DNA from 3 places in the Methylibium sp. genome. Region 3 is predicted to be linked to each of the others. Evidence: predicted binding sites of a transcription regulator. Region 3 holds the regulator's gene; each other region holds the start of a gene.
What was found. The regulator sigma-54, encoded in region 3, starts transcription at its own class of promoters, with help from an activator protein. The targets are predictions, from matches to a motif close to TGGCANGNAANCTGCTTT.
Positions count from the first base shown of each region.

Region 1: a site for sigma-54 is predicted at 4,476-4,493, ahead of ACQY9S_RS05560 (ATP-NAD kinase family protein). Genes of this name have one in related genera too.
Region 2: a site for sigma-54 is predicted at 2,259-2,276, ahead of ACQY9S_RS03760 (ANTAR domain-containing response regulator). Genes of this name have one in related genera too.

Region 1 is NZ_OZ257250.1:1,188,963-1,196,721, reverse strand. Features, by position in the region: gene thiS (sulfur carrier protein ThiS) at 1-2, shown strand, start outside; gene ACQY9S_RS05580 (thiazole synthase) at 36-926, shown strand; gene thiD (bifunctional hydroxymethylpyrimidine kinase/phosphomethylpyrimidine kinase) at 923-2,512, shown strand; gene ACQY9S_RS05570 (DUF1097 domain-containing protein) at 3,224-3,712, shown strand; gene tpx (thiol peroxidase) at 3,805-4,314, shown strand; gene ACQY9S_RS05560 (ATP-NAD kinase family protein) at 4,527-5,582, shown strand; gene ACQY9S_RS05555 (thiamine pyrophosphate-dependent dehydrogenase E1 component subunit alpha) at 5,598-6,584, shown strand; gene ACQY9S_RS05550 (alpha-ketoacid dehydrogenase subunit beta) at 6,632-7,645, shown strand; gene ACQY9S_RS05545 (acetoin dehydrogenase dihydrolipoyllysine-residue acetyltransferase subunit) at 7,645-7,759, shown strand, end outside.
Region 2 is NZ_OZ257250.1:790,710-798,468, reverse strand. Features, by position in the region: gene ACQY9S_RS03775 (Hsp20/alpha crystallin family protein) at 129-584, shown strand; gene tsaD (tRNA (adenosine(37)-N6)-threonylcarbamoyltransferase complex transferase subunit TsaD) at 670-1,716, opposite strand; gene ACQY9S_RS03765 (helix-turn-helix domain-containing protein) at 1,910-2,191, shown strand; gene ACQY9S_RS03760 (ANTAR domain-containing response regulator) at 2,308-2,940, shown strand; gene ACQY9S_RS03755 (CmpA/NrtA family ABC transporter substrate-binding protein) at 3,132-4,385, shown strand; gene ntrB (nitrate ABC transporter permease) at 4,401-5,312, shown strand; gene ACQY9S_RS03745 (ABC transporter ATP-binding protein) at 5,323-6,123, shown strand; gene lgt (prolipoprotein diacylglyceryl transferase) at 6,322-7,116, opposite strand; gene ACQY9S_RS03735 (LysR family transcriptional regulator) at 7,188-7,759, opposite strand, start outside.
Region 3 is NZ_OZ257250.1:3,695,882-3,703,640, reverse strand. Features, by position in the region: gene ACQY9S_RS17385 (thiol:disulfide interchange protein DsbA/DsbL) at 1-405, shown strand, start outside; gene lptA (lipopolysaccharide transport periplasmic protein LptA) at 513-1,124, shown strand; gene lptB (LPS export ABC transporter ATP-binding protein) at 1,121-1,876, shown strand; gene ACQY9S_RS17370 (RNA polymerase factor sigma-54) at 1,876-3,399, shown strand; gene ACQY9S_RS17365 (THUMP domain-containing class I SAM-dependent RNA methyltransferase) at 3,551-4,816, shown strand; gene ACQY9S_RS17360 (DUF4399 domain-containing protein) at 4,856-5,626, opposite strand; gene ACQY9S_RS17355 (TPM domain-containing protein) at 5,657-6,163, opposite strand; gene ACQY9S_RS17350 (TPM domain-containing protein) at 6,163-7,053, opposite strand; gene ACQY9S_RS17345 (LemA family protein) at 7,093-7,698, opposite strand.

The DNA of each region.
Region 1 (7,759 bases), 2.0 Mb from region 3:
GACCGCAACGGCCGCCCGCTCCACGAGGACCTCCCATGCTTCAACAGACCCTGTGCCCCACCCCGCCCGGCGACACGACCGACGACGACCGCAGCGACCCCTGGCAGGTGGGCAAAGTGCAGCTGCACAGCCGCTTCCTGCTCGGCACCGCGGGCTACCCCTCGCCCACGGTGTTGCTGAGCGCGCTGCAGACCGCGCGCACGCAGGTGGTCACGGTCGGGCTCAAGCGCACGCTCGCCGCGGCCGGCGACAACGGCTTCATCGCCTCGATCCGCCAGACGCTGCGGGACACCGGTGCGCACCTGCTGCCCAACACGGCCGGCTGCCGCACGGCGCGCGAGGCGGTGCAGCTCGCCCACATGGCCCGCGAGCTCTACGACACCCCCTGGCTCAAGCTCGAGGTGGTCGGCGACGAGTACACGCTGCAGCCCGACCCCTTCGAACTCGTGGCGGCGGCCACGCAGCTGGTGCGCGACGGCTTCACCGTGTTCCCGTACTGCACCGACGACCTCGTCACCTGCCGCCGCCTGCTCGACGCCGGCTGCCCGGTGCTGATGCCCTGGGGCGCGCCGATCGGCTCGGGCCAGGGCCTGCTCAACCCCTACGCGCTGCGCACGCTGCGCGAGCGCCTGCCGGACGCGACGCTGATCATCGACGCCGGCCTCGGCGCACCCTCTCACGCCGCCCAGGCGCTGGAGATGGGCTTCGATGCCGTGCTGCTGAACTCGGCCGTCGCGCAGGCGCGTGAGCCGGTCGCGATGGCACGCGCCTTCCGCCTGGCGATCGAGGGGGGCCGCGCCGCCTGGCGCGCGGGCGTCATGGCGCGGCAGGACTTCGCCGTCGCCAGCACGCCGGTCACAGGCCAGCCCTTCACGCTGTCCGACACCGTCGGCGGCCAGGCTTCCCTGCTGCCAGGCGCGCCATGACGGGGCCGTCCGAAGCGCGGCCCGTCATCTGGAGCATCGCCGGCACCGACAGCGGCGGCGGCGCCGGGCTCGGCGCCGACCAGCGTGCCGCCGACGCCTTCGGCGTGCACCTGTGCCCGGTGGTCGCCGCGGTCACGGCGCAGAACTCGCGCGCGGTGACCCGCGTCGAGCCGGTCTCCCCGCTCGTGCTCGAGGCCCAGTTGCAGGCGCTCGCCGAGGACATGCCGCCCCACGCCCTCAAGACCGGGCTGCTCGGCGGCGTCGAGCAGGTGCGCGTCGTCGCGCGCTGGGTCGACCGGCTGCGCCGCGACCGTCCGGTGGCGCTGGTGGTGGACCCGGTGCTGGCCTCCAGCACCGGAGCGGCCTTTGCCGACGCCGCCACCCTCGCCGCCTACCGCGAACTCCTGCTGCCGCGCGCCACGGTCGTCACGCCGAACCGCGCCGAGGCCGCCCACCTGCTGGCGCTGCGCGGTGTCGATGCGAGCGGGTTGCCGGCACTGGCACGGCAACTGCGCCGGCAGGGCGCAGGCGCCGTGTGCATCACCGGCGGCGACGCAGCCGACACCGACGGCCGCGTGCTCGACTGGCTATGCACCGGGCAGGCCGAGGGCTGGCTGGCCGCGCCCCGCATCGCCACCGACCACCGGCACGGCACCGGCTGCACCTTCGCGACCAGCACCGCGGCCGCGCTGGCGCTCGGCTTCGTGCCGGCCGACGCGCTGGTGCTGGCCAAGATGGCAACCGGCCACGCGCTGCACGGCGGCTACGCCGCCGGGTCCGGCAGCGGCCCGGTGCATGCCCGCGCCGGCTTCGCCGGCGATCCGGGCTCGCTGCCACTGCTGTCCTGGGGCGAAGCGCCGCGCTTCGCCGTGCCGCGCGCCGCGCCCGGCACCCGGCTGGACCTCTACGCCATCGTCGACAGCGAAACGCGCCTGGCGGGAGCGCTGGCCGCCGGCCTGCGCACGCTGCAGCTGCGCATCAAGACGCCGCCGGACGCAAGCGCGGCCTGGCACCGCGCGCTGCGCGAGGCACTGCACGGCAGCATCGCCGCCTGCCGCACCGCCGGCGCCACGCTGTTCGTCAACGACCACTGGCAACTCGCCGCCGAACTCGGCGCGCCGGGGGTGCACCTCGGGCAGGAAGACCTGCTCGCGCTCGGCGAGCTGGGGCGCGCCGAGCTGCAGGCAAGCGGCCTCGCGCTCGGCATCAGCTCGCACAGCCTGTGGGAACTCGCGCGCGCGAAGGCGCTGGCACCGCGTTACGTCGCCTGCGGGCCGGTGTGGCCCACGCTGACCAAGGCCATGCCCTGGCGGCCGCAAGGCCTGGACAACCTGGCGTGGTGGTGCGCCATGGCCGGTCTGCCGGTCGTGGCCATCGGTGGCGTCCTCACGGCCGAGCAAGTCGAGGCCGCGGCGCGCTGCGGTGCCGATGGCGTGTGCGCCGTGCGCGTGCTGGGCAACGAGCCGGCGCGGGTCGTTCCCGCGCTGCAGGAGGCGCTGCTGGCCGGCCGACGCGCTCGGCGCCTGCCCGCACCGCCCCTGCCGCACCCGACGCTCGCTTCGGACATCGCCAGCACGCAGGCCTGATAGCGCATTGCATTCGAACGCATCAGTTCGAAGGTCGAGCCAGGGCTCGTTGCGGCGTTCGGTGTTTTTTGTCCGGATAGCTGACCATCACATGTCAGCGGGGGCGCTGCGCCGGGTCGCTGTGTTGCGTTCATGTCCCCCGGCGTCGGCCTCACGGCCGCCCCCTCCTCCTTTACTTCACTCCACACAACGACCCGTCACAGCGATTCCACCACCGCGGCTTGCTAGGGTTTGAATACCTTCGCAGGCAGCGATGCCGAGTGCTGGCGAGGGCGTCGGGTGAGCGGCGCAGCGAAGTAGAGGAGGAGGGGTCGGCCCTCGGGCCGGCGCCGGGGGACATGAGCGGAGCCGCTCGCCCGGCGGCTTCGCCAGCACCGCGCGGTACGGGCAAGCGGCCGGCCGGCCGAGAGCGCGCCCCTCGGGGTTTGCCGCTCCGCCCGCCGACGACAGCCCGAGTGCGACGTGTGTCGCGGCGACACCTGTGCAAGCACCTGACGCAGCTGGTGCGCCTGCGGCGCCGCGCCCGGTCCGCCCTAGCGTCCGGGCCGCCTCGGTGTGGTGTGCCGACCACTGTCGGCGCACTTTTCGAGCGCTGTGTCGCGCCAAGGCCAATGGCATGGCGATTGCACCTCTGGCCCGCCTGCGCAGTCGGGTGCGACCCGCCGTCCGCTGCGGGCCGACGATGGAATCCACCAACAAGGAGACAAATCGATGAATGCTTTGAACGCCATCTCGCTCAGCGTCGGCCTCTGGGTCGGCATCTGGTGCTTCGCCACGCTGGGCTACCTGGAGCCCAAGGTGATGACCTGGATCACCTTCCTGACCTGGGCCTCGTTCTACGCCGCCGGCGGCGGCAAGGCCGGCCTGACGAAGGCCGTGGCCAGCGCCTTCGCCGGCACGCTGATCTCGGCCCTGATCTTCTGGCTGAACGGCCAGTTGGGCGGCGGCGTGCAGGGCATCGGCCTGCTGATCTTCAGCGCACTGCTGGCCGTGCTCGGCTGGGCGCTGTGCCAGCTCTCCAAGGTCGACCTGTTCAGCTTCATCCCCGGCGCCTTCATCGGCGCGGCGTCCTTCTTCGGCGCCGGCGCGCCGCTCGACGAGAAGCTGGGCTGGGTGCTGGTGTCCATCGTCTGCGGCGCGGTGATGGGCCTGATCTCAGAGCGTGTCGGGCAGGCGATGACCGCAAAGGCGAAGGCCTGAGGCCGGCGCAACCGCACCCCACCCCTGAAGACCCGCAGCGGCGGCGCGAAGCGCTCGCTGCTGCGGCGTCGTCGTTTCCACGGAGAACGCCCGTGACGCGCCTGACCCTGCAAGGCACCCCCGTCTACACCGAAGGCCACCTGCCCGCCGTGGGCCACGAGGCACCGAAATTCATCCTGACGGGCAAGAACCTCGACGACTTCGGCCTGGAGCAATTCGGCATGCAGCGCAAGCTGCTCAACATCGTCCCCAGCCTCGAGATGCCCAGCTGTGCGGCCTCGCTGCGTCGCTTCAACGACCACGCCCGCCAGCGGCCCGGCGTCGTCGTGCTGTCGATTTCGCACGACCTGCCGTTCTCCAGCCAGAGCCGCATCGATGCGTCCCAGCTCGACCGCGTCGTCGCCCTGTCCACCTTCCGCAGCCCCCACTTCGCACGCGCCTACGGCGTGGACATCGTCAGCGGACCGCTGAAGGGGCTGACCGCGCGTGCGGTGCTGGTGCTCGACGGACACAACCGCGTGCTGCACGGCCAACTGGTGCGCGAGATCACCGACGAGCCCGACTACGCCGCGGCCGTCGCGGCATTGGAAAAGGCCTGCTGAGCGAGCGTTGCTGCCGCGCGACGGCTGTCGCACCGGCGGTGTCACACCTGTCTCGCTGCGACGCCACTGCGGCGCCGGCACCCCTGCACGGATCGCGCTCGGTGCAGCGCGAACCCAGTGCCGGCGCGGGCCGCGGACCGATCAGGCCGCTCGCGTCGGCATGGCACGCAGCTTGCGCTGAAGACCGCCAACAACGAATTTGGAGACAAGGCATGTCCGCTCTCGGAGCGACCCCGGCGCCCTGCATCGGCATCATCGCGAATCCTGTGTCGGCACGCGATATCCGTCGCATCATCGCGAACGCCGGCAACCTGCAGATCACCGATCGCGTGAGCATCGTGATGCGGGTGATGAGCGCGGCCGGCGCCATGGGCGTGCAGAAGGTCCTGATGATGCCGGACAACGGCGGCATCCGCGCGATGCTCACGCGCAACCTCAAGCGCGAGCACGAGATGCATCACGGCTTTCCCGCGCTGGAGTTCCTGGCCATGGAACCGACGACCACGGTGAACGACACCTTCACCGCGGCGCGCATGATGCGCGAGGCCGGTGTCAAGGTGATCGTCGTGCTCGGCGGCGACGGCACGCACCGCGCGGTGGTGCGCGAGTGCGCCGACATCCCGATCGCCGGTCTGTCCACCGGCACCAACAACGCCTTCCCCGAGATGCGCGAGTCCACGATCACCGGCATCGCGGTCGGCCTCTTCGCGACCGGCCAGCTCAGTGCCGAGCAGGCGCTGGTGCCGAACAAGTTGCTCGAGGTCTCGATCAACGACGGCGAGCGCCGCGACATCGCGCTCGTCGACGCGGTCATCTCGACCGACCGCTACATCGGTGCCCGTGCGGTCTGGAAGACCGAGAGCCTGGCCGCCGCCTACCTGACCTTCGCCGAGCCGCAGGCGATCGGCCTGTCGGCCATCGGTGGCCTGCTGCAACCGGTCGGCCGGCGCGACCCGGGCGGCCTGGCCATCCAGCTCAGCGAGGACCCGGCGGTGCGCCGGCTCCAGCTGCTCGCGCCGATCGCGCCCGGCATGGTGCGCCCGGTCGGCATCGCCCACTGGGAGGCGATGCCGGCCGGCCAGCCCTTCACCGTGGCGCTCGACGCCGGCGTGGTCGCCCTCGACGGCGAGCGCGAATTGACTTTCGACACCGGCGATCGCGTGCAGATCACCTTGCGCGAAAACGCTTTCCCCACAGTGGACGTGGCTCGTTGCATGCAGCTCGCTGCAAGCGAAGGCCTGTTCCGCCTCACGACCCACCCAGCCTAGATAGGAGACAACACCATGGCAGGCAAGAACCCGTTCCCCTTGAGCAAGGAAGCACTGCTGAAGTGCTATCGCTCGATGCGCACGATCCGTGATTTCGAGGAACGACTGCACGTGGACTTCGGCCGCGGCGACATCCCCGGTTTCGTGCACCTGTATGCCGGTGAAGAGGCCGGTGGTGTCGGCATCATGAGTCACCTGAGCGACGGCGACCGCATCGCCTCGACCCACCGCGGTCACGGCCACTGCATCGCCAAGGGCGTGGACGTCGTCGCGATGATGAAGGAGATCTACGGCAGGAAGGGCGGCTGCGGCAACGGCAAGGGCGGCTCGATGCACATCGCCGACCTGTCCAAGGGCATGATGGGCGCCAACGGCATCCTCGGCGCGGGCGCACCGCTGATCTGCGGCGCCGCGCTGGCGGCCAAGTTCCGCAAGAAGAACGAGGTCGGCATCTGCTTCGTCGGCGATGGCGCCTCCAACCAGGGCACCTTCCTCGAGAGCCTGAACCTCGCGGCGGTGTGGAACCTGCCGGTGATCTTCGTCGTCGAGAACAACGGCTACGCCGAATCGACCTCGCGCGACTACGGCACCGCGGTGGACAGCTACGTCGACCGCGCCTCCGGCTTCGGCATGCCCGGCATCACGGTGGACGGCACCGACTTCTTCGCGGTCTACGAGGCCGCCGGCGAAGTGATCAAGCGCGCCCGTGAAGGCGGCGGCCCGTCGCTGCTCGAAGCCAAGATGGTCCGCTTCTACGGCCACTTCGAAGGCGACGCGCAGACCTACCGCGCGCCCGGCGAGCTCGACGACATCCGCACCAACCACGACTGTCTGCTGAAGTTCAAGGCGCACGTCACGAAGGCCGGCGTCATCACCGCCGCGGAGCTGGAAACGATCGACAAGGAAGTGGCGGCACTGATCGAGGACGCGGTGAAGCAGGCCAAGGCCGCCCCGCTGCCGACCGCGGCCGACCTGCTGACCGACGTGTACGTGTCGTACTGACGCGCACGTCCACCACAAGACACCGGAATAGAACCAGGAGACTTTTCATGGCCAGAAAAATCAGCATGAAGCAGGCGATCAACGAGGCGCTTGATCAGGAAATGACGCGCGACCCCACGGTGATCGTGCTGGGCGAGGACATCGTCGGCGGTGCCGGCGGCCAGGGCGAGATGGATGCGTGGGGCGGCGTGCTCGGCGTCACCAAGGGCCTGTACGCCAAGCACGGCGACCGCCTGATGGACACGCCGCTGTCCGAGAGCGCCTACGTCGGCGCGGCGGTCGGCGCGGCCGCCTGCGGCATGCGCCCGGTCGCCGAACTGATGTTCATCGACTTCATGGGCGTGTGCTTCGACCAGATCTTCAACCAGGCGGCCAAGTTCCGCTACATGTTCGGCGGCAAGGCCGAGACGCCGGTGGTGATCCGTGCGATGGTCGGCGCGGGCTTTCGCGCTGCGGCCCAGCACAGCCAGATGCTGACGCCGCTGTTCACGCACATCCCCGGCCTCAAGGTCGTGTGCCCGAGCACGCCGTACGACACCAAGGGCATGCTGATCCAGGCGATCCGCGACAACGACCCGGTGATCTTCTGCGAGCACAAGAACCTCTACGGCATGGAAGGCGAGGTGCCCGAGGCCTCGTACACCGTTCCGTTCGGCGAAGCGAACGTGGTTCGGGACGGCAAGCACTGCACCATCGTCACCTACGGGCTGATGGTGCACCGCTCGCTCGACGCCGCCGCCACGCTGGCCAAGGAAGGTGTCGAGGTCGAGATCGTCGACCTGCGCTCGCTGTCGCCGATCGACATGGACACGGTGCTGGACAGCGTCACCAAGACCGGCCGCCTGGTCTGCGTCGACGAGGCCAGCCCGCGCTGCAACATCGGCACCGACGTCGCGGCCCAGGTCGCGATGCAGGCCTTCGGCGCACTGAAGGCACAGATCGAGCTGGTGTCGCCGCCGCACGTGCCGGTGCCCTTCTCGCCGACGCTCGAAGACCTGTACATCCCGTCGGCCGCCCACGTGGCGGACGCGGTGCGACGCACGATCAAGGGGAAGCACTGATGGCTGGTATCACACCCATCGTCATGCCCAAGTGGGGCCTGTCGATGTCCGAAGGCACGGTCGTCGCCTGGCTGGTCGACGTCGGTGACGACATCGAGGTGGGCACGCCCATCC
Region 2 (7,759 bases), 1.6 Mb from region 3:
CACCGAACGCGAGGCCGCGCTGCGGGCGACGCCCCGGAATACAACGGCCTTGAAAACAAAAATGCCGCACTCAACTCGGCGGCATGGGCAGCCGAAAGCTGCCTCCACCTCGATTGTAGGAGTACCCCATGTTCGTCATGCCCATCACCCGCACCGCCCACCGCCATGCATACAACGGCCAGGCCCGCGACCTGAGCCGCGCCTTCGACCGCCTGTTCGACGACACCGTGGAGCGCGTGTTCACCACCACCAAGACCGCCACCCGCCAGCCCGCGCTGGACCTGCGCGAAACCGACCAAAGCTACAGCGTGCAGCTCGACCTGCCCGGTGTCGCGAAGGAAGACGTCAAGGTCACGATCGACGGCAAGCGCGTCAGCATCGAGGCCGCAGCGCGCAGCACGGTCCAGACCATCGAAGGCGAACGCCTGCTGGTGCGCGAGCGCAGTGCCACGGCCTACGCGCGCAGTTTCACGCTGCCGGTCGAGGTCGACGAGTCGGCCTCTCAGGCCAGGCTCGAGAACGGCGTGCTGAGCCTGACGCTCACCAAGAAAGTCAGGCCCGCCACCCAGCTCACGATCGGCTGAGTGAAGCGGCCGGCTGCGGCATACCGCAGTCACCCGCGCGGCGACCCAGCCCGCTTGGGGCGGCCCGGCGCTGGCTGAAGCGCGCTCAGGCCGCCGCGACGTCCAGCGCCGCGAGCGGCCAGCGCGGCTGCACATCGAAGGCATGGTCGCGCCGCGCCGTCGCGCGGCCGGCCTGCAGCCGCATCGCGGCGGCCAGCGCGATCATGGCGCCGTTGTCAGTGCACAGCTGCAGCTCGGGATAGTGCACCCGCACGCCACGTCTCGCGCAGGCCACGTCGAGCTGCTCGCGCAGGCGGCGGTTGGCGCCCACACCACCGGCAACCACCAGGCGATCGAGCCCCGTCGCCTCCAGCGCGGCAAGCGACTTCTTCACCAGCACCTCCACGATCGCCGCCTGGGTCGATGCCGCCAGGTCGGCGCGCGGCTGCTCGCAGGGGCCGTCGCCCAGCTTCATGACCTGGGTGCGCACGGCGGTCTTCAGGCCGGCGAAGGAAAAGTCCAGCGTGTCCCGGTGCAGCAGAGGCCGCGGCAGCGCATAGGCCGCCGGGTCGCCAAATTCGGCCAGCCGCGCCAGTGCCGGCCCGCCGGGGTAGCCCAGACCGAGCAGCTTGGCCGATTTGTCGAAGGCTTCGCCGGCCGCGTCGTCGATCGTTTCACCGAGCAGTTCGTAATCACCGACGCCGTTGACCCGCATCAGCTGGGTGTGCCCGCCGGACACCAGCAAGGCCACGAACGGGAACTGCGGCGGATCGGCCGACAGGAAAGGTGACAGCAGATGCCCTTCGAGATGGTGAACACCCAGCACGGGCCTGTCGAGGGCAGCCGCCAGCGCGCAGGCCACGGCGCTGCCGACCAGCAGGGCCCCGGCGAGACCCGGGCCACGCGTGTAAGCGACAACGTCGATATCGGGCAACAGCCTGTGCGCTTCGGCCAGCACCTGTCGCGTCAGAGGCAGAACGCGACGGATGTGGTCGCGTGAAGCGAGCTCCGGCACCACGCCGCCGTAAGCCTCGTGCATGGCCACCTGGCTGTGCAGGGCATGGGCGAGCAGCCGCGGCGTCGCATCACCTCTGGTCTCCACGAGCGCCACACCCGTCTCGTCGCAGGAAGACTCGAACGCCAGGATCAACATCGCGACAGTGTAGTAAGCCAGGAAACGGGTGCATGACGGCATCCGCCACAAAGCATGCCAGTAGTTTCCTTTGGTCACATGGGCGGCGTGACGTAGCGCACGAATCCCGGAGGTGCCGCCCTATCGCTTGTCGTCCGCGCTGGTTACCCTGCATTCCCAGCGGCGTGCAGCCGTGCTTCCGGCCGACAGGATCATGAAACAGTACAAGCTCGCCGCTTGGCCGGATCTGCCGGCGCCCTTTCACCGCACGGCCTACCGACGCATGCTGCACCAGATGTCCCACCGTCATGTGTCCGTCCGGCAATTGATGCAGGAAAGTGGCCTGGCCCGTTCGGCGGTGGTCCAGTTCCTCGACACCCTCACTGAGCGGGAGTTGCTCAGCGAGCGCGAACATGCCGCGCCGCTGTCGATGCTCGGCAGGCTGCGTCCGGTCGCGTGGTGGCGCCGCACCTTCGCCGCCGCAGGTCACGTCTGAGCCGGGGGCGTTCACTCCTTCGGTGACAGGGCCCGCGCTGCGCGGGCCCTGTCATTTTGAGACACCGTGGCATGGACAGTGCTGCACGCTGGCGCGCTCCTTGCAGCGCACCATGCATGACCTCCCTCCAGGCGCTGCGCATCGTCATCGTTGCACCGGAATCGCTCACCCCGGCGCCGGACGACGACGACGCGCTTGTCGAGGCAGAGCGCTCGCGCAGCCTGCGCATCGGCCTGCTGGCCAACGGCTACAACATCGTTGCGGTGCTGCCGGTCGATGCCTTCCTGCCCGACCGCATTGCGCAGATCCAGCCCGACATGATCATCGTCGACGCCCAGAGCCAGGCGCGCGACACGCTCGAGCACGTGGTGATGTCCACCCGCGACGAGCGCCGCCCGATCGTGCTGTTCACCGACGACGCCGACACCAGCCACGTGGGCGCCGCGATCGCCGCGGGGGTCACGGCCTACGTCGTCGCCGGTCTGGCGCCCGAGCGCATCAAACCGGTGCTCGACGTCGCGCTCGCACGCTTTCAGCACGAAGAGGCGCTGCGGCGCGAGCTCGCCGACGCGCGCACCCAGCTGAGCGAACGCAAGCTGATCGACCGCGCCAAGGGCCTGCTGATGAGCCGCCAGAAACTCACCGAAGACGAGGCCTACGCCCGGCTGCGCAAAACCGCAATGGACCGCGGCCTGCGCGTTGCCGAGGTTGCACAGCGTCTGATCGACGTGGCCGACATGCTCGGTTGACCCCTCCAACCATCGACTGGCACGAGGTTTGCTGCAGTGCACCCAAGGATCAATGGCGATCCCCTTTCCGGTGCGGCCACGGTCGGCAGCACCGCAGCAGACGACGGCGTCTCACCCTGCGCAGCCTTTCGGCCGCGCGGTCGTGATGACGCCGTTTTTCTTTTGAGCCCGATTTTTGGAGTCCGAATGCCATGCCGAACGACATCGCCAACCGCGCCCTGCTGGGCCGTCGCACCATGCTGAAAGCCGCCGCAGCCGCCACCGCCGTGGGCAGTGTCCCCGGACTGCAATCCGCCGTGTGGGCGGCCGGGTCCGACAAGCCCGAGAAGGAAGAAGTGCGCATCGGCTTCATCCCCCTGACCGACTGCGCGTCCGTCGTGATGGCCTCGGTGCTGGGCTTCGACAAGAAGTACGGCGTGAAGATCGTGCCCACCAAGGAAGCGTCCTGGGCCGGCGTGCGCGACAAGCTGGTCAACGGCGAGCTCGACATGGCACACGTGCTCTACGGGCTGATCTACGGCGTGCAACTCGGCATCGGCGGCCCGAAGAAGGACATGGCCGTGCTGATGAGCTTGAACAACAACGGGCAAGCCATCACGCTGTCGAAGGCGCTTGCCGACAAAGGCGCCGTCGACGGCGCGTCGCTGGCAAAGCTGATGGCGGCAGAAAAGAGGGAGTACACCTTCGCCGGCACCTTCCCGACCGGCACGCACGCCATGTGGATGCACTACTGGCTAGCGGCCGCAGGAATCAATCCGCTGTCGGGGGCCAAGCTGATCACGGTGCCGCCGCCGCAGATGGTTGCGAACATGCGGGTCGGCAACATGGACGGCTTCTGCGTCGGCGAGCCCTGGAATCATCGCGCCATCATGGATGGCATCGGCATCACCGCGAACACGACACAGGACATCTGGAAGGATCACCCCGAGAAGGTGCTCGGCACGACCGGGGACTTCGTCAAGAAGTATCCCAATACAACGCGCGCCGTGATGATGGCAGTCCTGGAGGCCAGCCAGTGGATCGATGCCGGCCTGCAGAACAAGATGAAGATGGCCGAGACGGTCGCCCAGAAGGCCTACATCAACACGTCGGTCGACGCGATCAATCAGCGCATCCTGGGCCGCTACCAGAACGGCCTCGGCAAGACCTGGGACGACCCCAACCACATGAAGTTCTTCAACGACGGCGCGGTGAACTTCCCCTACCTCAGCGATGGCATGTGGTTCCTCACGCAGCACAAGCGCTGGGGCCTGCTGAAGGAGCACCCCGACTACCTGGCCGTGGCGCAGCAGGTCAACCAGATCGCGCTCTACAAGGATGTTGCCGGTGCAATGAAGATCAACGTCCCGAAGGACCCGATGCGCAGCAGCAAGCTGATCGACGGTGTGGTCTGGGACGGCAAGAACCCGAAGGCCTACGCCGACGGTTTCAAGATCAAGGCCTGAAGCAAGGAGAACAGCATGGTCAGTGCCGTGTTCCACAACCCCTCGGGGGCCCGCGTCGCCGAAACGACGCCAGCCGCCCCTGCCGTCACCGTCAGCAAACCCGCCGCGGGGATGCCGGCGTCGACGCCTGCCGCCCGCACGCCGAAGGAGCCTTACGACTGGAGCGGGCTGGCCTTGCGAGTGCTTCCACCGCTGTTCGGCATTGGTTTGCTGATCGGCATCTGGGCACTGCTGACGATGAACGGTGGGGCCTTCCCGACGCCCGCCGTCACCTGGACCGAGATCGTCAAGCTGTTCAGCGACCCGTTCTACAGCAACGGCCCGAACGATCAGGGCATCGGCTGGAACGTGCTGTTCTCGCTCGAGCGTGTCGCCATGGGTTTCGGCCTCGCGGCGCTGGTCGGCATCCCGGCCGGGTTCATCCTGGGCCGCTTCAGCTTCATCAACCACATGGTCTCGCCGCTGATCAGCCTGCTGCGACCGGTGTCGCCGCTGGCCTGGCTGCCGATCGGGCTGCTGGTGTTCAAGTCGGCCAACCCGGCGGCCATCTGGACGATCTTCATCTGCTCGATCTGGCCGATGATCATCAACACCGCGGTCGGCGTGCAGCGCGTGCCGCAGGACTACCTGAACGTCGCACGGGTGCTGAACCTGAGCGAATGGAAGGTCATGACACGCATCCTGTTCCCCGCGGTACTGCCCTACATGCTGACCGGCGTGCGCCTGTCGGTGGGCACGGCGTGGCTGGTGATCGTGGCGGCCGAGATGCTGACTGGCGGCGTCGGCATCGGCTTCTGGGTCTGGGACGAGTGGAACAACCTGAACGTGGCCCACATCCTGATCGCGATCTTCGTCATCGGCATCGTCGGCCTGCTGCTCGAGCAGGCGCTGATGCTGGTCGCACGCCGCTTCAGCTTCGACGATTGAGGAGACTCCCATGACCAGCTTCATCGAAGTACAGAACGCCGAGATGGTGTTCACCACGCGCAAGGGCCGCTTCCATGCGCTGCGCGAGATCGACCTGCAGATCGAACGCGGCGAGTTCATCACGCTGATCGGCCATTCGGGCTGCGGCAAATCGACCTTGCTCAACCTGATCGCCGGCCTGCTGACGCCCAGCAGCGGCGTCTTGCTGTGCGACAACCGCGAGATTGCCGCGCCGGGTCCGGAGCGCGCGGTGGTGTTCCAGAACCATTCGCTGCTGCCGTGGCTGACGTGCTATGAGAACGTGCACCTCGGCGTCGAGCGCGTGTTCGGCGACAACGAGAGCAAGGCCCGGCTGAAGGAGCGCACCGAGGCCGCGCTGGCACTGGTGGGCATGGCGCACGCCACCGCCAAGCGCCCGCACGAGATCTCGGGCGGCATGAAGCAGCGTGTCGGCATCGCCCGCGCGCTGGCGATGGAGCCCAAGGTGCTGCTGATGGACGAGCCCTTCGGCGCGCTCGACGCACTCACGCGGGCCCACCTGCAGGACGAGTTGCTGAAGATCGTCGCGCGCACGCAGAGCACCGTGGTGATGGTGACGCATGATGTCGACGAGGCCGTGCTGCTCAGCGACCGGGTCGTGATGATGACCAACGGACCGGCCGCGACGATCGGCGAGATCCTGAAGATCGAGCTGCCGCGTCCGCGCCTGCGCGTCGAGCTCGCGGAAGACCCGGCCTACGTGCACTACCGCAAGGAAGTGCTCGACTTCCTGTACACGCGCCACGGCCACGTCGAACGCGAAGCCGCATGAGTCCGCAAGCGAAGGAGAAACGGGAGCCCCACCTAGCACACCGGTTGCTGATGTCCAGGTGACTGGCGTCTGGAGCGGCGCAGTCGCTATCTCCTCAGCAGGGCCCCGCCCTTTCGTCCCCGCCCGGCCTCGCGGCCGGGCGGTTTTTCTTGGCCGGGCGCACTGCCACGGTGCAGGACCGGCGGCAACGTGGATCGATCAGGTGCGTCGACTCGCCCAGACCCACAGCGTCACGCCCCCGGCCACCATCGGCACGCACAGCCACTGCCCCATGCTCATGCCGAGCGCGAGCAGGCCGAGAAAGCCATCCGGCTCGCGGAAGTATTCGGCGACGAAGCGCAACACGCCGTAGCCCACCAGGAAAGCGCCAGATACCTGCCCGGTCGCGCGCGGCTTGCGCGCATAGAGCCACAACAGCACGAATAGCAGCAGGCCTTCGAGCGCGAACTGGTACAGCGGCGATGGGTGGCGCGGGATGTCGCTGCCCGACTGCGGATAGATCATCGCCCACGGCAGCGAAGGGTCGGCCGCGCGACCCCACAACTCGCCGTTGATGAAGTTGCCGATGCGACCGCTCGCCAGGCCCGTCGGCACGCAGGGTGCGATCAGATCGGTCACCTCGAGCCAACGGCGCTGGCGAAGGCGGGCGAACCATGCCATCGCGACGATCACGCCCAGCAAGCCGCCGTGGAAGGCCATGCCGCCCTTCCACACCTCGAAGATCTCGATCGGGTGCGACGCGTAGTAGCCCGGCTTGTAGAACAGCACGTAGCCGAGCCGCCCCCCGACGATCACGCCGAGCACACCGTAGAACAGCAGGTCCTCGACATCGCGACGTGTCCAGCCGACCTCCCTGAAAGGTGAGTGCTTGACGCGCAGCGAGGCCAGCCACAGGAACAGACCGAAGGCGACGAGGTAGGTCAGGCCGTACCAGTGGATCGCCAGCGGCCCGAGCTTCAAGGCGATGGGGTCGAACTGCGGGTGTATCAGCATGGGCGGCTCGACGAGAACGCGAGTGGGAAGGAGCGGAACAGGCCGGCACGATACCGCAGCACCGTGGTGCTTCAACCGCTGCGCGTGCGCGGGCTGCGCCGCCGCGGCGGCTGTGCGGCGCGGATGAACTCGACGAAGCGCTCGACCACGGCCGAAGGCTCGCGGCGCCACACCAGGCTGGTCTCGCAGCGCGGCGCCCCCGTGGCCAGCGACGGTGGCAGCGCGCGGTACACCACGCCGCTGCGCTGCAGCTTCGTCACCACCTCGGGCACCCAGGCCACTCCCAGGCCGGCCGAGACCAGGTTGACGATGGTCTGCATCTGGATCGCCTCCTGCGCGATCCGCGGCGCAGCGCCGTGGCGGTGGTAGCAGGCGAGCACCGCGTCGAACAGTGACGGCGCGATCGCCCTCGGAAAGATCACCAGCGGCTGAGCCAACAGTGCCGCCAGCGACAGCCGCGCGGCCGTTGCCAGCGGGTGCGCCTCGGGCAGCGCCAGCACCAGCGGCTCCTCGACGACGCGCAGCGCCTCCAGCCCTGCATCCTCCAGGCCGGGACCGATGGCACTGGCGTGCAGCATGAACCCGGCATCGAGCTCGCCCTGCGCGAAGGCTTCCAGCTGCACGTCGGTGGTGACCTCGCGCA
Region 3 (7,759 bases):
CTCAATTTCAGGCGCCTGCCGGTGGCCTTTCGCGAAGTGCCGTTCGTGTTGCACCAAAAGCTGTACTTCGCGATCGAGGTCCTGGGGCTGGTCGACTCGCTGCACCGCAAGGTCTTCAACGCGATGCACGTCGAGCGCCTGCCGTTGAACACCATCGAGTCGATCGGCGATTTCGTCGCCAGGAACGGCGTGGACAAGGCCAAGTTCCTCGACGTGATGAACTCGTTCTCGGTCCAGACCAAGGCACGCCAAGCTGCGGCGCTGTCGGCCGGCTACAAGATCGACGGCACGCCGGCACTCGGCATCAACGGGTCCTACTACACCTCGGGCTCGCTCGCCGGCAGCAATGACCGCGCGCTGGCTGTCACGGATTACCTGATTGCGCAGATCCGCAAGGGCGGCTGACCCTCGATTGGCATCGACGCCACAGTAGCGGCCGAGGCCGCTGCGGCCCGTGGCAAGCAGCTGAACACGCCCTAGAATCGGCAGCAAGATTCATGCCGATTCCATTCATGCCTGCTCCGACCCCCTATCCTGCGTTGCGGCGCACCAGCGTGACGCATTGCGGGCGACTCAGTGCCCTGGCCTTGCTGGGCGCCGCGCTTGTGGCCCCGGCGTGGGCCGAGAAGACCGATCGCAACCAGCCGCTGGCGTTCGCCGCCGACTCGGCCCGGGTCGACGAAATCAAGCAGGTCAACATTCTTTCCGGCAACGTGGAGATCACCAAGGGCACGATCGTGATCCGGGCAGACCGGGTCGAGGTGCGACAGAGCCCCGAGGGCTACCAATCGGCCGTGGCGACTGGCTGGCCCAACAAGCGCGCCTACTTCCGCCAGCGGCGTGACAACAGCGACGAATCCATCGAAGGCGAGGCCGAGCGGCTCGAATACGACGGCCGCGGCGACACCGTGCGGCTCGTGAACCAGGCGGTGCTGCGGCGTTTTCGCGGCAGCATCCTGGCCGACGAGGTGGCCGGCAATACCATCTCCTACGACAACGTGACCGAGGTGTTCCAGGTGCTCGGCGGCCCGGAGTCGGCGGCCGCCCCGGGCCGGGTGCGGGGCGTACTGACGCCGCGCGAGAACCCCGCATCAGCTCCCGCGTCGGGCAAGGGGCGGCCATGAACCTGGAGACCTCGAGCCGGCTCGAGGCCCGCGGCCTGCAGAAGAGCTACGGCGCGCGCAAGGTCGTGAAGGACGTGCATGTCGCGGTCGCTGCCGGCGAGGTGGTGGGACTGCTCGGACCCAACGGCGCCGGCAAGACCACCAGCTTCTACATGATCGTCGGCCTGGTGCGCGCCGATGCCGGCGAAATCCGCATCGACGGCGCACCGATCGAGCGGCTGCCGATCCACCAGCGCTCTCGCCTCGGGTTGTCCTACCTGCCGCAGGAAGCCTCGATCTTCCGCAAGCTCACCGTCGAGGAGAACATCCGTGCGGTGCTGGAGCTGCAGTTCGACGAGCGCGGCAAGGCCTTCACCAAGGCCCGCATCGACGAGTTGCTCGACGGCCTGCTGCACGACCTGTCGATCGACAAGCTGCGCGACAGCCCGGCACCGGCGCTGTCGGGCGGTGAGCGCCGGCGCGTCGAGATCGCCCGCGCGCTGGCGACGCAACCGCGCTTCATCCTGCTCGACGAGCCGTTCGCCGGTGTCGACCCGATCGCGGTGATCGAGATCCAGCGAATCATCGGCTTCCTCAAGAGCCGCGGCATCGGCGTGCTGATCACCGACCACAACGTGCGCGAGACCCTGGGCATCTGCCACCGCGCCTACATCATCAGTGAAGGACGCGTGCTGGCCGAAGGCACCCCCGAGCAGATCGTCGAGAACCCCGACGTGCGCAAGGTCTACCTCGGCGAACACTTCAGGATGTGATGAAGCCTTCCCTGCAGGTCCGTTTTTCGCAGCATCTGGCGCTGACGCCGCAGCTGCAGCAGTCGATCCGGCTGCTGCAGCTCTCCACGCTCGAACTCCATCAGGAAGTCGAGCAGATGCTAGAGCAGAACCCCTTCCTCGAAGTCGAGGAGGACGCACCGACGCCGTTCGACGCGCCGGTGGAGCGCGCCACGGTCACCGAGCGGCAGGCCGACGAGGCCTGGGAAGGCTCGGGGTCCGAGGTCGCCGCCGACCCCGAGCCGGTCGCGGTGGACGCGGCCGAGTTCGGCGCCACCGAGCGCGAGGACTGGGAGAACGGCACCGAGCGCGAGGACTTCGACGGCATCCGCGAGACGCCCGGCAAGGCCAGCAACAACGACAGCGACGACTTCGACCCGATGGAGCGCAGCAGCGCCGGGGTGAGCCTGCAGGACCACCTGCGCGAGCAGCTGCGCGGCATGCGCCTGAGCGACGACGACCGCGGCGCGGTGATGGTGCTGATCGAATCGCTCGACGAGGACGGCTACCTCGCCGATCCGCTGGAAGAGATCGCGCAGCGCCTGGCCGGCGACGAGGACGACGTCGCGGCCGAGGAGCTGCTCGACCGCCTGCGCTGCGCCCTGAAGTGGCTGCACAACCTGGAGCCGCTGGGCGTCGGCGCGCGCGACCTGTCGGAGTGCCTGACGCTGCAGCTGCGGGCCGGACCGCGCTGCGAGGCGCAGATGATCGCGATCCTGATCTGCAAGTACCACCTCGAGCTGCTGGCCCGGCGCGACGGCAAGAAGCTGATGGCCGCCACCGGTGCCGACGAGGAGCTGCTGAAGGCCGCGCAGGCCCTGATCGTGCACTGCGAGCCCAAGCCCGGCCGCCCGTTCACCAAGGCCGAGGCCAACATCATCGTGCCCGACGTGATCGTGCAGAAGGCCGGCCGCGGCTGGCGCGTCGTGCTCAATCCCGACGTGATGCCCAAGCTGCGCATCAACGACCTCTACGCGCAGGCGATCAAGCAGCAGCGCGGCGCGCGCACCGAATCGGGCGCCGGCCTGAGTTCGCGGCTGCAGGAAGCGCGCTGGTTCATGAAGAACATCCTGCAGCGCTTCGACACCATCCAGCGCGTCTCGCAGGCCATCGTCGAGCGGCAGAAGTCCTTCTTCAGCCATGGCGCGATCGCGATGAAGCCGCTGGTGCTGCGCGAGATCGCCGACGAGCTGGGCCTGCACGAGTCGACCATCTCGCGCGTGACCACGGCCAAGTACATGTCCACGCCCTACGGCACCTTCGAGTTGAAGTACTTCTTCGGCTCCTCGCTCAACACCGAGGCCGGCGGCAACGCGTCGAGCACCGCGGTGCGCGCGCTGATCAAGCAGCTGGTCAGCGCCGAGGACGCCAAGAAACCGCTGTCGGACAGCCAGCTCAGCAGCATGCTCGAAGAACAGGGCATCCAGGTGGCACGCCGCACGGTGGCGAAGTACCGTGAAGCGCTGAAGATCGCGCCGGCGAACCTGCGGCGCACGATGATGTGAGGCGCCGGGCGATCACTGCCCGGGCGGTCCGCACGCGATCGGGGCAAACCGGGCACGCCGGCACTCGCTGACCAGCGGCCCGTCGCCCGTCGAAATGACGGCCCACGGGAGCCTGCGCGAACGGGCGCACCAGTACAAGAAACGGACACGCATGAACGCCGCTTTACCGCACGACGGACCCTCGTCTTCGCTGTTTCTCCCCTGCGCTGCCGGCGTCGAGGCCTTGCTGGCCGACGAGGTGGCCCGGCTGCTGCCGGATGCGCCGGCGCAGCTGCAGCGTGGCGGCGTGCTGGTGCAGGGCGGCCCGCGCGAAGCGATGGCGCTGAACCTCGGCAGCCGGCTCGCGCAGCGCGTGCTGTGGCAGGTGGCGCAAGCACCCTACCGCAGCGAGGACGACCTGTATGCGCTGGCACGCAGCCCGCACTGGCCGGACTGGATCACCCCGACGCAGACCCTGAAGGTGGACGTGACCGCCCAGCGCGCACCGCTGAAGAGCCTGAACTTCGCCGCGCTGCGCATCAAGGACGGCGTCTGCGACGCGATGCGCGACGCCCTCGGCGCGCGCCCCAGTGTCGACACGCGCCGCCCCGACCTGCCCCTGCAGCTGCACCTGGCACCCGAGCAGGCGACGCTCTATGTCGACACCTCGGGCGAGGCCCTCTTCAAGCGCGGTTGGCGCGAAGACCAGGGCGAGGCGCCGCTGAAGGAGACGCTGGCCGCCGCACTGCTGGCTGCCGCCGACTGGCAGGGCCGCGAATCGGACGGGCCGCTGCTCGACCCGGTGTGCGGCTCCGGCACGATCGCGATCGAGGCGGCGCAGATCGCCTGCGGCATCGCACCCGGCTCGCTGCGCCGCTTCGCCTTCGAGCGCCTCGGCCCGTTCCGCGACGCCGGCCCGCAGCGCGCGTGGCGCGAACTCCGCGAGGCGGCCCGGGCCCGGGTGCACGCGAGCGCGGTGCCGATCTTCGCGGGCGACGTGGCGTTTCGCATGACCGACTTCGCGGCCCGCAACGCCGAGCGCGCGGGCGTCAGCGCCGCGATCGAGCTCAAGACGGTCGACGCGCTGCAGCGCACCGCACCCGCAGCGCGCGGCACCTTGATGCTGAACCCGCCGTACGGCGAGCGCATCGACCCGAAGGGGTCGCGCGGCGAGGCGGGGCGGCGCGCTCCGCCGCCCCCGCCGGCGCGCGAAGGCTTCGAGGGCGGCGCCTCGGCAAGCGAGTTCTTCTCCCGTCTCGCCGCGCACTGGAAGCGCGCCTATCCGGGCTGGACCGCGTGGGTGCTCAGCCCCGACATGAAGCTGCCGCAGGCGATGCGCCTGAAGGAGAGCCGGCGCGTGCCGATGTGGAATGGCCCGATCGAATGCCGCCTGTTCCGCTTCGATCTGGTCGCCGGCTCGATGCGCGAACCCGCTTGAGCGCGCCGGGCCGTCGCCCGGCACCCGTTCGCTAGCGGCTCAGCGCCGCACGTCCAGATCGATGGGGGCGGACGTGGCCATCACCTGCTGGTCGACGTTCTGGACCAGTTCGACCCGCAGCTTGTAGCTCCCCGGCGGCGGCGCGAGCCAGACCTCGGTCAGGCCCTTGACGAGGTCGATGCGCTCGGCCGGCGCGCCGGCCCGCTCGGCGATCAGGCGGAAGTGACCGACGCCCTGGTCCTGGATGTCCACATGGCCCACGCTCAGGCCCGAGGCATGCAGCCGCACCCGCAAGGGCGTGTGCTGCGGCTCGCCGCCGCGCGGCTCGAGGATCGCGACGCCGGGCTGGATCAGGCTCTTCGGGTCGACGTCCTCGTTCTTCTTCGTCACCGTGATCGTCATCGGCTTGCTGTAGATGAAGTAGGGGATGTGCTTGTGGTCCGCCAGCAGCAGCCGCAGCGTGTAGGTGCCGGGCACGAAACTCAGCACCGTTTCCATCTGGCCCTTGCCGAAGTGGATGTACTGGTCGTTGAAGGGCAGCGGCTTCTTGAAGTCCAGCGGCAGGTCGCGGTTCACCAGCAGGTGGTGGTGGCCGGCCCCTTCGACCGGCTTGACGATGGGCGCGAGCCCATAGCGCGACAGGCCGAACTTCAGCACGAAGGGCGTCTCGATCCGGTCGCCGTCGCGCAGGTTGGTGAAGTAGGTCTCCGGCTGCTGCGTGCGCAGCGGCGAACTGAGCCACGGGTGATCGGCCGCCAGGGCCGGTGCGGCCAGCAAGGCCGCCGCAATCCAGGCAAGACAAGGGCGCATCGTGTCGGTCTTTCGGTTGGAGGTTGGAAGTCAGCGCAAGACCGGTGCGTCCGGCAGTTCGTTGGGGTTGTCGGCCCCTGGCGCCAGCGGGAAATGCTCGCGCAGCAGCGCGTCGACGGCGTCGATCGCGGCATTGAGCCCGTCCTCGAAGCGCCGCTCGCGGAAGGCTGCACCCATGCCGTCCACGATGGCCTGCCAGTGCGCCGCGTCGACCTGCCGTGTGAGGCCGCGATCGGCCACGATCTCGATGCGGTGCTCGGCCAGCAGCAGGTAGATCAGCACGCCGTTGTTGTGCTCGGTGTCCCACACGCGCAGCTTGCCGAACAGCGTCAGCGCGCGCTGCCGTGCACTCAGGTCGCGCCACAGGTAGCCCAGCGGCAGGCCGGCCTCGACGCAGACGCGGATCTCGCCGCTGTGAGCCGCCTCGCTGGCGCGCACGCGCTGCTCGATGCGATCGAGCGCGACCGGGCCCAGCGCGCGGCGCACGTCGTCCTCGTCGAGCCAGCGGTGGCGCAGCAGCCGGATCAGCCTGTTCATCACCAGTCCCCCGAGGCACCACCGCCGCCGAAGTCGCCGCCGCCGCCCGACGAGAAACCGCCGCCGCCGCCGCCACCACCGCCGCCACCCCAGCCGCCGCCGATGAAAGGCGGCACCCCGTGCCCCCCGGCGTCGAGACCGCGCCGCCGCGCCGCGCCCAGGCCCAGAACGCCCACCAGCACCAGCGCCACGAGCGCCGCGGCGCCGCCCACCAGCAGGCTCGCGGTCACGGCCCAGGCCAGGCCGCCGGCACCGGCGCCGGTGGCCAGCGTGCCGAGCTTGCGGCCGAGCACGCCGGTGAGCACGGCGCCGGCGATCGGCACCGCCAGCAGGAAGAAGAGCGCGAAGTCCTGCCACTGCGCGCCGGGCTTGGCCGCCCGCGGCCCCGGCGCCGGCAGGCCTTCGCCGCGGATGCGCGCGGCGAGCTGGTCGATCGCGGCGTTGAGTCCGCCCGCAAAGTCGCCGGCGCGAAAAGCCGGCGTCAGCGCACGGTCGATGATCTGCCTGGCGGCCAGGTCGGGCACGGCGCCTTCGAGCGCCTTCGCGACTTCGATGCGGACCTTGCGGTCGTCCTTGGCGACCAGGATGATCAGGCCGTCACCGACCTCGCGCCGCCCGAGCTTCCAGGCGTCACCGACCCGCTGGGCGTAGCTGGCGATGTCCTCGGGCTGCGTGCTGGCGACCACCAGCACCACCAGCTGCGAGCCGGCATCGCGCTCGAACGCGGCGAGCTTGGCCTCCAGTGCGCTGATCTGCGCGCGGGTCAGCGTGCCGGTCTGGTCGATCACGCTGGCGCTGAGCACCGGCACCGGCCGCAGGTCCTGCGCGCCGACGCCGCCACCCGCCAACAGCAGCGCGAGGCACGCGGCGAGCAGGCGCCAGGCGCGCATCCCGGCCTCAGCGCACGCGGTGGGTCGGACGGGTGCCGCTCACTTCGACGCCGGCTTCTCGAAACTCACCGCCGGCGGCGCCGAGATCTGCGCCTCGTTCTGCACCGTGAAGTTGGGCTTGGCCGCGTAGCCGAACACCATCGCGGTCAGGTTGCTCGGGAAGCTGCGGGCGAGCACGTTGTAGTCCTGCACCGCCTTGATGTAGCGGTTGCGCGCCACGGTGATGCGGTTCTCGGTGCCCTCGAGCTGCACCCGCAGGTCCTGGAAGCCCTGGTTGGCCTTCAGGTTCGGGTAGTTCTCGGTCACCACCAGCAGCCGCGACAGCGCGCCGCTCAGCTCGCCCTGCGCGGCCTGGAACTTCTGGAAGGCCTCGGGGTTGTTGATCAGCTCCGGCGTCGCCTGGATGCTGGTGGCCTTGGCGCGCGCCTCGACCACCTTGGTCAGCGTCTCCTGCTCGAAGTTGGCCTCGCCCTTGACGGTGGCCACCACGTTGGGGATCAGGTCGGCTCGGCGCTGGTACTGGTTCAGCACCTCGGCCCAGGCGCTCTTGGTGGCCTCGTCAAGGCGCTGGAAGTCGTTGTAGCCGCAGCCGCCGAGCGCCAGCGTGGCGAGCAGCATCAGGGCAGCGAGAAGGCGTCGGAGCATGGGGTGGGTCCTTTCTGGGCGAACTCGGGGCGGCGCGAAAAAGCCGGGGCACCGACATGCA